DNA from 4 places in the Paenibacillus sp. BT-177 genome. Region 4 is predicted to be linked to each of the others. Evidence: riboswitches for the same ligand, from Rfam matches in the RefSeq annotation. Region 4 holds a riboswitch; each other region holds the start of a gene.
What was found. A riboswitch is a leader RNA that binds a small molecule or an ion and turns the genes downstream of it on or off. The one in region 4 is predicted to bind thiamine pyrophosphate.
Positions count from the first base shown of each region.

Region 1: another riboswitch for thiamine pyrophosphate. It lies ahead of tenA (thiaminase II); the one in region 4 lies ahead of OIU26_RS00110 (thiamine phosphate synthase).
Region 2: another riboswitch for thiamine pyrophosphate. It lies ahead of OIU26_RS22830 (ABC transporter substrate-binding protein); the one in region 4 lies ahead of OIU26_RS00110 (thiamine phosphate synthase).
Region 3: another riboswitch for thiamine pyrophosphate. It lies ahead of thiC (phosphomethylpyrimidine synthase ThiC); the one in region 4 lies ahead of OIU26_RS00110 (thiamine phosphate synthase).

Region 1 is NZ_JAOYTP010000005.1:86,359-89,487, reverse strand. It holds gene thiD (bifunctional hydroxymethylpyrimidine kinase/phosphomethylpyrimidine kinase) at 1-48, opposite strand, end outside; gene thiM (hydroxyethylthiazole kinase) at 45-890, opposite strand; gene tenA (thiaminase II) at 916-1,605, opposite strand; TPP riboswitch at 1,740-1,842, opposite strand; gene OIU26_RS16615 (NAD-dependent malic enzyme) at 1,913-3,129, opposite strand, start outside.
Region 2 is NZ_JAOYTP010000011.1:62,335-65,463, reverse strand. It holds gene OIU26_RS22840 (bifunctional 2',3'-cyclic-nucleotide 2'-phosphodiesterase/3'-nucleotidase) at 1-342, opposite strand, end outside; gene OIU26_RS22835 (pyridoxamine 5'-phosphate oxidase family protein) at 560-994, opposite strand; TPP riboswitch at 1,265-1,374, shown strand; gene OIU26_RS22830 (ABC transporter substrate-binding protein) at 1,571-2,614, shown strand; gene OIU26_RS22825 (hypothetical protein) at 2,650-2,787, opposite strand.
Region 3 is NZ_JAOYTP010000009.1:41,951-45,079, forward strand. It holds gene thiC (phosphomethylpyrimidine synthase ThiC) at 1-1,674, opposite strand, end outside; TPP riboswitch at 1,858-1,969, opposite strand; gene OIU26_RS21055 (IclR family transcriptional regulator) at 2,087-2,830, opposite strand; gene OIU26_RS21060 (alpha/beta hydrolase) at 3,129-3,129, shown strand, end outside.
Region 4 is NZ_JAOYTP010000001.1:31,781-34,909, forward strand. It holds gene thiO (glycine oxidase ThiO) at 1-947, opposite strand, end outside; gene OIU26_RS00110 (thiamine phosphate synthase) at 1,005-1,598, opposite strand; TPP riboswitch at 1,930-2,038, opposite strand; gene OIU26_RS00115 (ABC-F family ATP-binding cassette domain-containing protein) at 2,124-3,129, opposite strand, start outside.

The DNA.
Region 1 (3,129 bases), on a different contig from region 4:
GTCTGAACCGGCAATCGTCAGCGCTCTCGGTACATGCACGCCTCTCATCGCGCACCACCTGCTGTAGTTGTTCCAGCTTCACGGATCGTGACATGCCCCTCCAGGGAACCAGTATGTAGTTTGGCAAGCTCGTCGAGAAAGGCTATTTGGAAGCTGCCTGGCCCCAGTTTTGCGGTATGTGCTGCGGCTCGGGAAGCTGCTGCACCGTAAAATGCCAAACCTGCTGTACCTGCGAGCAGCAGGTTGGATTCAATTGCTGCAAACGCACCCAACACAGAGGTCAGCAGGCAGCCTGTTCCGGTTACCTTCGTAAGCAGCGCGTCTCCGCCACTAATCAATCGTACTTCGACCCCATCGGTGATGACGTCCTCTTTTCCAGTGATGACAACCATGGTATGGAGTGTTTGCGCAGCCCGAACTGCCAGATCGACATTACTGCTGTCAGCACTGTCGCCTGCATCTACCCCTTTAATCTCTCGGACTTCTCCGATTAGATGGGCGACTTCGGCTGCATTGCCTCGCACTAGTGAGATTTTAACTTCTTTTAGGATCCGCAGTGCTGACTCGGTTCTAAAGCTCGTCGCTCCCGCACCAACCGGATCCAGCAGAACTGGAACACCATGAGCATTCGCCGATTGTCCAGCAATGATCATGGCATCTACCAGCTCGCGGTTCAGCGTACCGATATTTAACACGACGGCGCCCGCTATTTTTGCCATATCTGCTACTTCCTCGGGTGCATAAGCCATCACCGGGGAAGCGCCCAGCGCATACAGGCCGTTGGCTGTAAAGTTGGTGACCACCACATTGGTTATATTATGAACGAGGGGGTTGCTATTTTGTACCTTTGTCAGGAGATCCGAATAACTTTGTTCCCATATACTCATCATGTTTATCCTCTCTCATCTCTACTGATTATTCCAAGACCGTAGCGCGCATCTGGACGGGCCATTGTTCCTGCTTATAAGCCATATCCCAGAACATATATTCCAGCTGGCAGCTTAGCATAAAATGCTCAATCATCCGCTCTTGCTCGGCAGCCGTGGCGACATTCGCCCAAGCATCCACACGCTCGCGATATTTGGATGTTACATCTTCAATCTGGTTTCCATAGAAACAAATCCACTCATAGAATGGATGAGACTCGTCCGGTCTTACCTCATCCATTAGCCTGCGTCCAATCTCAAGATATGTCCAGGGACATGGCAACAGCACGGCCATGATTTCTCCAAGACTACCTTCATGTGCGACTGTCAGCATATGGCGGATATAATGATGAGCGGACGGAGCGAGTGGATATCCCTGCATCTCTTCATAGGTGACACCTGCGATAGCACAAAAGTTTTGATGTGGATGAACCTCGCTGTTGAGAATAAAAGAGATCTGTTCGTTAAATACAGCCATATCCTCCCGGCTTGTGCTTTTGGAGATCGCGATGCCGTAAATCCGCATGTAGGCGTTCAAATATTCAAAGTCTTGTTTTACATAGTGAATCAGCTGCTCCCTTGTTAAATTTCCTTCAGCAATACCTCTCACAAAGGGATGCTCATAAATGGCTTGAAAAATGCCATCCGCCTGCCGACGAAGTTCTTGCGAAAAACTCATTTCCCCACCTCCAATAAAAATGGAGAACAAGAAGTCCCGTAAGATACAATTCTCGGAACAACGCCAAAAAGCCGCCCCGAAAACTGGAGCGGCTTCAACATAGGTTCAATGCGCAAAAAACGCTTGAAACCTTATATACGAAGGCTCCACTTTCCTACGCTAGTACGAACTAGATCAGGTTCAAAGGGTCCAAGATTCATTCTTGTCTCAGCCATAGTGGCTCCCCTAGTGGACTTTCCTATTCTTTTGACTAATACTGTACATTCGTTCCTAGGTTATGTCAAACTGCTTTGATTCCGGTCAAGGATTAATGAGGGTGCTGGATTACACTTTCCACGGCTTTGACCCTTACATATTCCGGTTTCCACATCGCATCCCGAATGGCTTGTTCAATATCTGAAATGTGTGCCTGAGCTACCTGATCCTGAATTGCAGCCTTCGCTACCGCAACCGCAACCGCGAACGAAACATCACGTAATTTTCGGATATGGGGCAGCAGTGCACCGCCAAGTTCATTCGAATCTACGGCGTTGGCAACGGCATCAGCTGCTGCGGTAAACATAGAAGGGGTAATTCTTTTGGCCTTGACCACAATTGCGCCCAGGCCTAGCCCCGGGAAGACAAAGGCATTATTCGCCTGTCCAATTTCAAACTTCGTACCGTTATAGGTGACGGGCTCAAAGGGACTTCCGGTAGCAATCAATGCTTTGCCATCAGTCCATCGTATCAAATCTTCGGGTACCGCTTCAGCAAGGTTGGTAGGATTAGACATGGGCATAATGATCGGTCGTTCCACATGCTTTACCATTTCCTTGATAATCTCTTCAGAAAAGGCACCCGCTACACCGGAAGTTCCAATCAAGATTGTGGGTTTTACCTGACGGATGACCTCCAGCAACGGTATTTTATCATCTTCCGATCGGGCCCATGAGCTGATTTCTTCCTTTTTACGCACATATGGTTTCTGATAATCCAGTACATCTTCCATATCGTCTGTTAACAGCCCGCGATAATCATAGGCCCAAAATGCCTTGAATGAATCTTCTTCAGGAAGCCCGTCCTCGATCATTGCACCCCGTATTTGGTCGGCGTTACCGATTCCTGCTGCCCCTGGACCAAAGACAAGTAGTTTTTGTTCACGTAGCGGAGTTTTAGTGACACCTACCGCCGAAACAATCGCAGCTAATGTCACTGCTCCTGTGCCCTGGATATCATCATTGAAGGTGAGAATGTTTTGACCGTACTTCCCTATAATGTGTCGTGCGTTCACGCTACCCACATCCTCCCAATGCAAAAGCGCCTTCGGGAATTGTGTTAACGTTTTGCTGATAAAGGTATCAATAAATTGATTATAGGCTTCCCCGCGAACTCGTTTGTGCCGGTTTCCGATATACAGGGGATCATTCAGCAGCTTCTCGTTATTCGTGCCGACATCCAGTACAATGGGCAGCACCCGCCCGGGGTGAATGCCTGCCGCAGCTGTATATACAGCGAGTTTGCCAATAGCAATGTTAATTCCCCCGA
Region 2 (3,129 bases), on a different contig from region 4:
TTCTTTCTCAAAGGTTTTATTGCGAGCCATATAATCGCCTAATGGATTGCCTTGCAGCAAATCACCATTATCGAACAACATACTGTTTCTTGTTTCACTACGTGCCTTCTGGATCAAACTAGCTGTACTAACCAAGCCATATTCGTTGGTTTCTTTGTCCGAATAGTAGTCATAATTCATCAGTGCCCCATGAATATCCGTTGTCTCCATGATCCGCAAATTCACCGTAGCGCTATCGCGAGAGTCGCTAGCTGCCCAAGATGGAGCGGCTGAAAACACCAGTAGGCTACAAGCTACAACTGCTGCTGTAAACCCTTTAAACCAATTTTTACGAAATAACAAAATATACCCCTCCTTATTAAGGTGTATGCCTCATATACATACTTTTGCACATATATGTAAGCTTTGAACCCACCATTCCTATTTTAATCCAACGCCAGACAAAAGAGTAGTCATTTGCTTAAAATATTTATGAAAAAATAATTATTTTTCGCATAAAAAAGCCAGTAAATCTCCTGAAAAGGTTGGAAATTTACTGGCTTGTCCGTTTATATTGTTTCTATTTCGTCCACACCTGGCGCTCTGTTTGTTGACCGACGTACTCAATACGAGTCGGATTGACGTCTAAAATGACATAATCGGGATCATCAGGTCCGGAAAACCACTTTTTCAGAGAATCATTCCACACTTGCTTGCGCAACCCCTCATCAGCTGTAACCTGGACGGTAGCCTCCACTTCCAAGACTTCCTTCGTGCCACCCACTTCATAACCCAGCAGCAGATAAGCATTCGGATTCTCCTTTAGCTCTTCCACTTTATGTGTTTTGCGATCCGTCGCCAGATGAATGTTCATTCCAACGTTAAAAAGGGCCATATAGCGTACTTTCGGTTTTCCGCCCTCTACCGTACCTAACGAGCAAAATTTGTTGTTATCCAAAGCCTTCACAATAGCTTGTTCCAGCTGACTGCGATCCAATGTCTCCGTTTTACCCACAGTACAACAACTCCTTTTTACGAATTAGAATTCTATAGAGTCTATGCCACTTGGCACCAGCTCTCCTAAACATACAGTGTAGCTGTTCTGAAAATAACATGACCAGAACAGATCTGAATGATTCATGTTCATTTTCAGATCAAAGCTCACAGTAAAAGTGTACCCTGTCGTTCGGCAAATGAACCGTGAGCGCTTCCTTAAGGCTGGACAGACCCGCCTTCAAGGCATATAATCGTCGTAGTAAACCCGAATAAACGAACCCATTAAACCATACAATGCCAGGGGTGCTGGAATCGGCCGGCTGAGAGTGTGTCCCAAGACACTGACCCTTACAACCTGATCTGGGTAATGCCAGCGTAGGAATGCTTAAGCAAGATGTGCCTTTTATTAAAACAGGACATCCCTTACTTTGGTATATACAAGCGCAAGCGTCCCGGAATCCCGGGACGCTTTTTTTGTTGAAGATGAAGTTGTTGGAAAGATTGCATTCCGGCAGATGTTATTTTTGTGAAAATGGGGAACATAAGCTGTCTGATTGGACGGACAACGGGTAATTAAAAAGGAGAGAACACAACGATGAAGCGCATGAAAATGTTAAGCCTGGGTCTAATCAGTCTGTGGCTCATGGCTCTGACTCTGACCGCTTGCGGCGGCAATCCCCCTACATCTCAAAAGGAGGCTCCTGCTGCCGACACTTCAACGTCTACCTCGGCAAAGGGGCTCAAAGATGTTAAAGTCGTGCTCGACTGGACACCCAATACGAATCACACAGGACTCTATGTCGCCAAGGACAAAGGATTTTACGAAAAAGCAGGCTTGAATGTTCAAATTGTTCAACCAGGCTCAGGCGGGACCGACCAAATGGTTGCTTCGAATGCTGCACCTTTTGGTATCAGCTATCAAGAAGGCGTCACTCAGGCTCGCATCCAAGGCGTGCCGCTCGTATCCATCGCTGCGGTGATTCAGCATAACACCTCTGGCTTCGCAGCCCCGGTAGACCGCGGAATTAAAAGCCCGAAAGACTTCGAGGGTAAAAGCTACGGCGGCTGGGGTTCACCTGTAGAAGAAGCGGTCATGAAATCCATCATGGATTCAGACCAAGGTGATGTGAGCAAAGTGAAGATCGTCAATATGGGCAATGCAGACTATTTTACAGCTGTGAAGCGGGATATTGACTTTGCCTGGATTTTCTACGCATGGACCGGGATTGAGGCCAAGCTTCGAGGTGAGCCATTGGATATGCTATATGTAAAAGATTATTCCAAAAACCTCGATTACTATACACCTGTAATTGTGAGCAATGAACAGACGATAAAAAATGATCCTGAGCTGGTTAAGGCGTTCATGGACGCTACCGCGCAAGGCTATGAATACACTATCGCCCATCCAGAAGAAGCGGCAGATATCTTAAGTAAAGCTGTGCCAGAGCTGGACAAAAAACTGGTACTCGCTAGTCAAAAATGGCTAAGCCCGCGTTATCAGGACGATGCCGCGCAATGGGGCGTACAAAAAGCGGAGGTATGGAAAAACTACTCGGACTGGATGTATGAACGCAAGCTGCTCAGCAAACCTTTGGAAGTCGATAAGGCCTTCACAAACGACTTCTTGCCCAAGCGTTGATCTTGTAAATAGAGCTTGAAGTAGCCTTTGTGCCACTACGCGGACGGATGATGCTTTCCATCGCCACCGCCCCCGGATTTCCGGATTAAAGCATCAGCAGGGTAGAAATCCGGGGACAAAAGCGACCGCTTCGCTTGTACAGCACCATTCCGTCCGCTTCGTTCTCGCTCCACTTGGTTTATTCTTTAGTCTCATAGTATCTAAGCGTAAAAGCAGGTGTGCATGTGTGTAAAAATGCCACACAACCCTGCTTTAAAAATAAGGTGCTTATAAGGCGGTTGGCAGCGTAGCGATTCATTTGAATCTTGAGAAGCGAAGCGTTCGCCTGAAAGCTTTCTTTAGGAAAGCTAGCTTCGGAAGCATATGCTCAGGGGGATTCTTACCTTTAAAATTTAATTCAAAGAATCCCGCGGCAACAGCGATCGTAAGATCAAATGAACCGTGAAGCGGTCTCCCCGCCTTAAACCAATTTATTTTCCTAATAACTTAAACAAAAAAGGACAGGTGAAATTCGC
Region 3 (3,129 bases), on a different contig from region 4:
CGAGCAAAAGTGTGCTTCCTTGGCCCCCTCTGCCGGTAGTGTTTCATCATGGTAGGACAAGGCCCGCTCAGGGTCAAGCGAAAGATTGAACTGATCGCGCCAGCGGAATTCAAAACGCGCCTTGGACAAAGCATCGTCCCGCTGCTGTGCACGTGGATGGCCCTTCGCCAGATCGGCAGCATGTGCGGCAATTTTGTAGGTAATAACTCCCTCGCGGACATCATCCTTGTTCGGCAGACCCAAGTGCTCCTTCGGCGTAACATAGCACAGCATGGACGTCCCGAACCAACCGATCATGGCCGCCCCGATAGCTGAGGTAATATGATCATATCCTGGTGCGATATCCGTCGTCAGCGGCCCTAAAGTATAAAAGGGAGCCTCCTTACAAATTTCCATTTGTAAATCCACATTCTCCTTGATTTTGTGCATAGGGACATGTCCCGGCCCTTCAATCATGACCTGGACATCATGCTTCCATGCGATTTGCGTTAGCTCGCCCAACGTCTTCAGCTCTGCAAATTGTGCTTCATCATTCGCATCATAGATACTACCCGGACGCAGACCATCCCCGAGAGAAAAGGCCACATCGTAGGTTTTCATAATTTCACAGATTTCTTCAAAATGCGTATACAAAAAGTTCTCCTGATGGTGCGCAAGGCACCAGGCTGCCATAATCGACCCGCCCCGGGATACAATTCCCGTCATTCTATTCGCCGTCATCGGTATATATCGCAGCAATACACCCGCATGAATTGTAAAATAGTCCACTCCTTGCTCCGCCTGCTCAATCAGTGTGTCTCGATACAGCTCCCACGTCAGCTTCTCTGCTTCGCCGTTCACCTTTTCCAGTGCCTGATATAGCGGCACCGTCCCAATCGGTACGGGTGAATTCCTAATAATCCATTCGCGTGTCGTATGGATATTACGGCCTGTGGACAGGTCCATGACGGTGTCTGAGCCCCAGCGTACAGCCCAGGTCATCTTCTCCACTTCCTCCTCGATGGAGGACGTAACCGCGGAATTTCCAATGTTTGCATTGATCTTCACGTGAAAATGGCGCCCTATGACCATGGGCTCGCTTTCCGGGTGATTGATATTTGAAGGTAAAATGGCTCGTCCAGCCGCCAACTCCTGCCGTACAAACTCGGGCTCCACTCCTTCACGGATCGCCGCAAATTCCATTTCAGGCGTAATGATCCCTTGCCGCGCATAATGCATTTGCGTCACGGTGCGCCCTTGTGAAGCCCGAAGCGGACGGTTGGTCACACCGGGAAATTCCACTGTTTCCCGTTTGGAGCCGGGTTTCAGTCCATTATCCTCCGGCTTGACGGTACGGCCGTCGTAAGCCTCCACATCCCCCCGTTCCAGTGCCCAAGCTCGCCGTAATGGTGGCAAGCCCTGACGAATATCCACCTGATAGGCTTCATCTGTCATCGGACCGCTGGTATCGTACACACGCAGTGGCTCATGATACTCTATTCCCTGCGGCGTATGTGTGGGATGCAGCGCGATTTCACGCTCTGGCACGGCAATGTCCGGCCGAGAACCTTGAATATACACCTTGCGGCTCCCTGGGAAAGAATTAACCCTACTGGCTTGCTCCGCACTTGTCTTCTCTACTGTTGTTGATTTCACTCCTGTTTCTTTTGTTCCTTCGGTTTCCATCGATTTCATGATCCATTCCTCCCGTATCGTTGAAATGACACACCGATCCGGAACCATTCCCAGGGTGGCGCTGATCTATGCAAAAAAGCCGGTTCCCTAGGGAACCGGCTAATCAAACGAGACAGCTATCCAGACAGTGCGCACATGGAATAAAACCCTATGCGTCACCGCAGACAGCAGCTGCGTATACATTTCAATGGCCGATTACTTCCCTACGCTGGTATGATCCAGATCAGGTGCAAAGGGTCCGGAATCTTGCCCGATTCCATCTCAGCCCGCATTACAGGCTCCCCCAGTAACTGTGATACTTTCTATTCACATGAATTGGCGGCTATAACAGACAACCCGCCATCTCTATCAGACTACTTTAAATTTATAGCTTTGGCAACCCTTGTATGATTTCCTTTTGTATTGATTACTGTTACGGGAGCATAAGCCCCATTTCCTTAGCTGCTTCGATCAAAACCGGAGCAAAATCATGCAGCGTCTCGGGTGCAAGTCGACTGACCGGGCCGGATACAGATAAAGCCGCCGCGACCTGTCCCTTTCGGTTCACAATAGGCGCGGCCACAGCCGCAGCCCCTGGCTCACGTTCTTCATAGCTAGTCGCATACCCCTTCTCACGAATGTCCTGCAGCTGGGCTTTATATACCTCAGGATCTACCGAGGGAGGCCATTCTTCACTGCTTAGCAGTACCTCCAGCTCCTGTGGCGGCATAAAGGCCGCCAGCACCTTGCTGGAGGCTCCCACAGCCAGCGGCATACGCGCACCCACAGGCGCAACCCTGCGGATCGCCTGATTGCTCTGCACGGCTTGTATGCGAATACGCATGCTTCCATCCCGCAGGTACAAGCTGACCGTTTCCCCTAAGCGATCACGCAGTCCTTCCATTGCAGGCTGTAACAACACCGCCGGCTCATCGCTTTGGGACAGATGCGTGGACAGCTCCCATATGCGAAAACCAAGCCGATATTTTTCCGTTTCGGCATTCCGAACGACAAATCCCCGATCCTCTAGCGTAGTCAAAAGACGATGAACGGTGCTTTTATGTAGACCAATTTGGGAGGCAATCTCCGTTAGACCAAGATCAGATTCTGCGGTAAAACACAGCAGTATATCAAGTGCACGCTCTACAGCGCGGACGGTTAATTTACGGTCTTCCATCGTGAACCGCTCCTCTTGTATCCATATTCGTTTCACACTATGAAACATGGTTACATAAATTATATAGAATAGTCGCAGCTACTGTAAACCGATGTTTTTGTGACAACCATATTACAGAACAAGAACAAACATCGACAATTCTTTGCATCATTTTTACTTTTCCGGTTCAGACGTTGACTTTGGATAATACCCATCATACGATAATAGGTATCTATACGGACATACCCTACTATTTTCAAGTGGAATTATACCTAAATTTTATGATTCGAAGATCAATTCTATATAAGGAGGCTCTTACA
Region 4 (3,129 bases):
GGACGCAAGCCCGCCCATGCACGTACAAAAGAAGCTTCCTGTACACGCGGCAACCAGGCAGATGCACGTGCTAACAACCCCTTTAAGCCTCCTACGGTCACCTCTTTGTCATATTGATGCGGAAGACTCGTGGCACCAATCCAAAGCTCGTTATTCTGTTTAGGCACGAGGTAAATATCGTCAGCATAAATGGTATAATCCAAAGGATGATCCTTCAAGGAGACTGCTACCGCTTCGCCCTTGACCGGGTATAGTGGATAATCAAACCCAATTTGTTCTAGCAATTTCAAGCTGTCCAAGCCTGCGGCAATCACGACCTGATCACAGGAAAAAAATCCACTATCCGTTCGCACACCGCAAACTCGACCATCCTGTATGACCAGTTCCTCAGCTTGAGTTCCAGACCATATTGTTGCTCCCAGCACCGCAGCTGCCCCTGCATAAGCACGGCAAAGCTGGACAGGAGACACTTGTGTCTCCTTTGATCGGTAGATAGCCCCAATTACTTGATCTGCCAAGCCCGGAATCCGTCGGTCCAACTCCTTGGCATCCCACCAAATGGCACGATCATCCTCTCGCATATTCGCAGCATTCCAGCGTTTTTGGCCCTCTGCTTCCGAACGAAATGGGGTCACAAATCCTCCTGTACGAAAGTCCACTGAAATACCCGATAAACGTTCCAAATCACAGACAAGGTCAGGGAATGCATCTCGACTTGTACGGGCAAATCGTGCCAGCTCAAGGTCTGCAAACTCTTCACTTTCCGCTGCCAGCATTCCCACCGCTGCTCCTGATGCTCCCTCACCAGGGATCCATCGTTCCAGCATGATCGTACTACGTCCCTCCTTAGCTACATGATAAGCAATGGAACTGCCGATCACACCTCCGCCTATGACCAAGCATTCAGCGTGTCCTATCGCTTTTTTCTCTGTATGTGTCTTTGACATATGTTCCGTGTCTCCTCTCCAGTAAGCATTCTACTTTCCCTTCGTCTCGTTTTCTTGCTACAGGTCGTGAACTACAAGATCTACCATTCGCCTATATTCCATCGCTGCTGCAACGGGTGACTTTGCTTCCCATATACCAGACATCACCGCAATTCCGCTTGCTCCAGCATGATAAAGCTCTGGAACATGATGGGGTTGTATGCCTCCCAGCGCTATCACCGGAATGTCCGACAATCTGCAAATGCGTTCAAGCTGTGCTATACCCCGCGGTACAAGACCGGCTTTACAATGGGTCTCATATACATGACCAAATAGTACATAGTCTGCTCCAGCCTGCTCGGCGGTCTGCACCTCCTCCAAGGAATGTACAGACACTCCACAGCGTGTACCCTCTGAAAGTAGACTTTTCGCATCCACCACAGATAACCCATTAGCTGGAAGCTGGACAGCTCCTGCCGAGGTAAGTAAAGCTACGTCCACGCGGTCATTTACTACAATTTGCCGCAAAGGAACTTCCTGCTTGATCATGCTACGAGTCAAAGAAAGCAAAGCAGAGGCACCCTTCTGTTTCGAACGTGCGTGTACATAATGAATATAAGCACAAATAGCGGCAGCCACTTGGGGTACATTCACACAGGAGACACTTTCCATCGTAATTACGTGTAATTCGATCTCATTTTCACCTCACTTGGACTAAAGAATATGAACTTGTGTTATAAAAAAAATCGTATTAGCTGAATCTATATTGTTTTAGCTCCATATTGGGTAATATCATACGGAGCCAGCCACATGTACCAGCAATAATGAAAGGAGATTATATGTAAATCCGTCTACGGAAACTCGAACAAATGAAGATGAACGAAACGCAAAAAGCCACTTCCCAAAGGAAGTGGCTTGACAAACGTTCAAAATCAAACGGACTATTATATCCGTAAACGTATATCGTTCCCTGCGCAAACAAAAGTAAAGAGCTACTACCTTGTTTGTACAGTACTCACTTCCCTACGCTGGCATAACCCAGATCAGGTACAAAGGGTCCGAAATCCATTTATTTCGTCTCAGCCGCATGGGCGGCTCCCCTAGTGTGACTATTTTATTGTATCAGCTAAAGATAGCTTAGCATATTTTCCTAATTCTGCAAACCCCACCTTGTGTTAAATCTGTCAGAACTGGATTTCAGTTAACTTTACTAGACCACTCTTCTACATTCCACGTTTTGGTTACCCAATCCTCGTAAAAGTCCGGTTCGTGGGATACAAGCAATACGGTCCCTTTGTATTCCTTCAAAGCGCGTTTGAGTTCATCCTTTGCTTTGACATCCAAGTGGTTGGTAGGCTCATCAAACAGTACCCAGTTGCTCTCACGCATTAACAGTTTACAAAGGCGGACTTTAGCCTGTTCTCCACCACTAAGCGCAGACAAAGGCCGGGTGATATGCTCATTCTTCAAACCACAGCGCGCCAAATGCGCTCGTACTTCATGCTGATTCAAATGCGGAAATTCATTCCATACATCGTCAATCGGTGTAATTTTCTCCGCCTTTACTTCCTGTTCAAAATAAGCAGGCTGCAAGAAATCCCCTTGATAGGTTTTTCCGCTGATTGGAGGTATTTTCCCAAGAATGGTTTTGAGCAACGTAGACTTACCAACACCATTGCAGCCAACAATTGCGATCTTTTCGCCACGTTCGATCGTCATGGACATTTTAGGCAAAAGAGCATGAGTGTAGCCAATTTCAAAATCAATACCCTCAAAAACCGTTTTCCCGCTCGCACGAGCTTCTTTGAACTGAAAGGTTGGCTTTGCAGCTTCTTCAGGCTTATCAATACGTTCGATCCGATCAAGCTGCTTTTCACGGCTTTTTGCACGGCCTGATGTAGATGCGCGCGCTTTATTGCGCTGAATAAAATCTTCCTGTTTCTTAATATATTCCTGCTGCTTCTCATATGCATCAATATGCTGTGCTTTGTTCAGATCCGCCATTTCAAGAAACTTTTCATAGTTAGCTGAATAGCGGGTCATCTTAGCAAATTCAAGATGGTAGATTACATTAACGACTTGGTTCATAAATTCAGTATCATGTGAGATGAGGATAAAAGCATAGGGATAATCCTTCAAATATCGCGTAAGCCATTCAATATGCTCCACATCCAAATAGTTGGTAGGCTCATCCAGCAGCAAT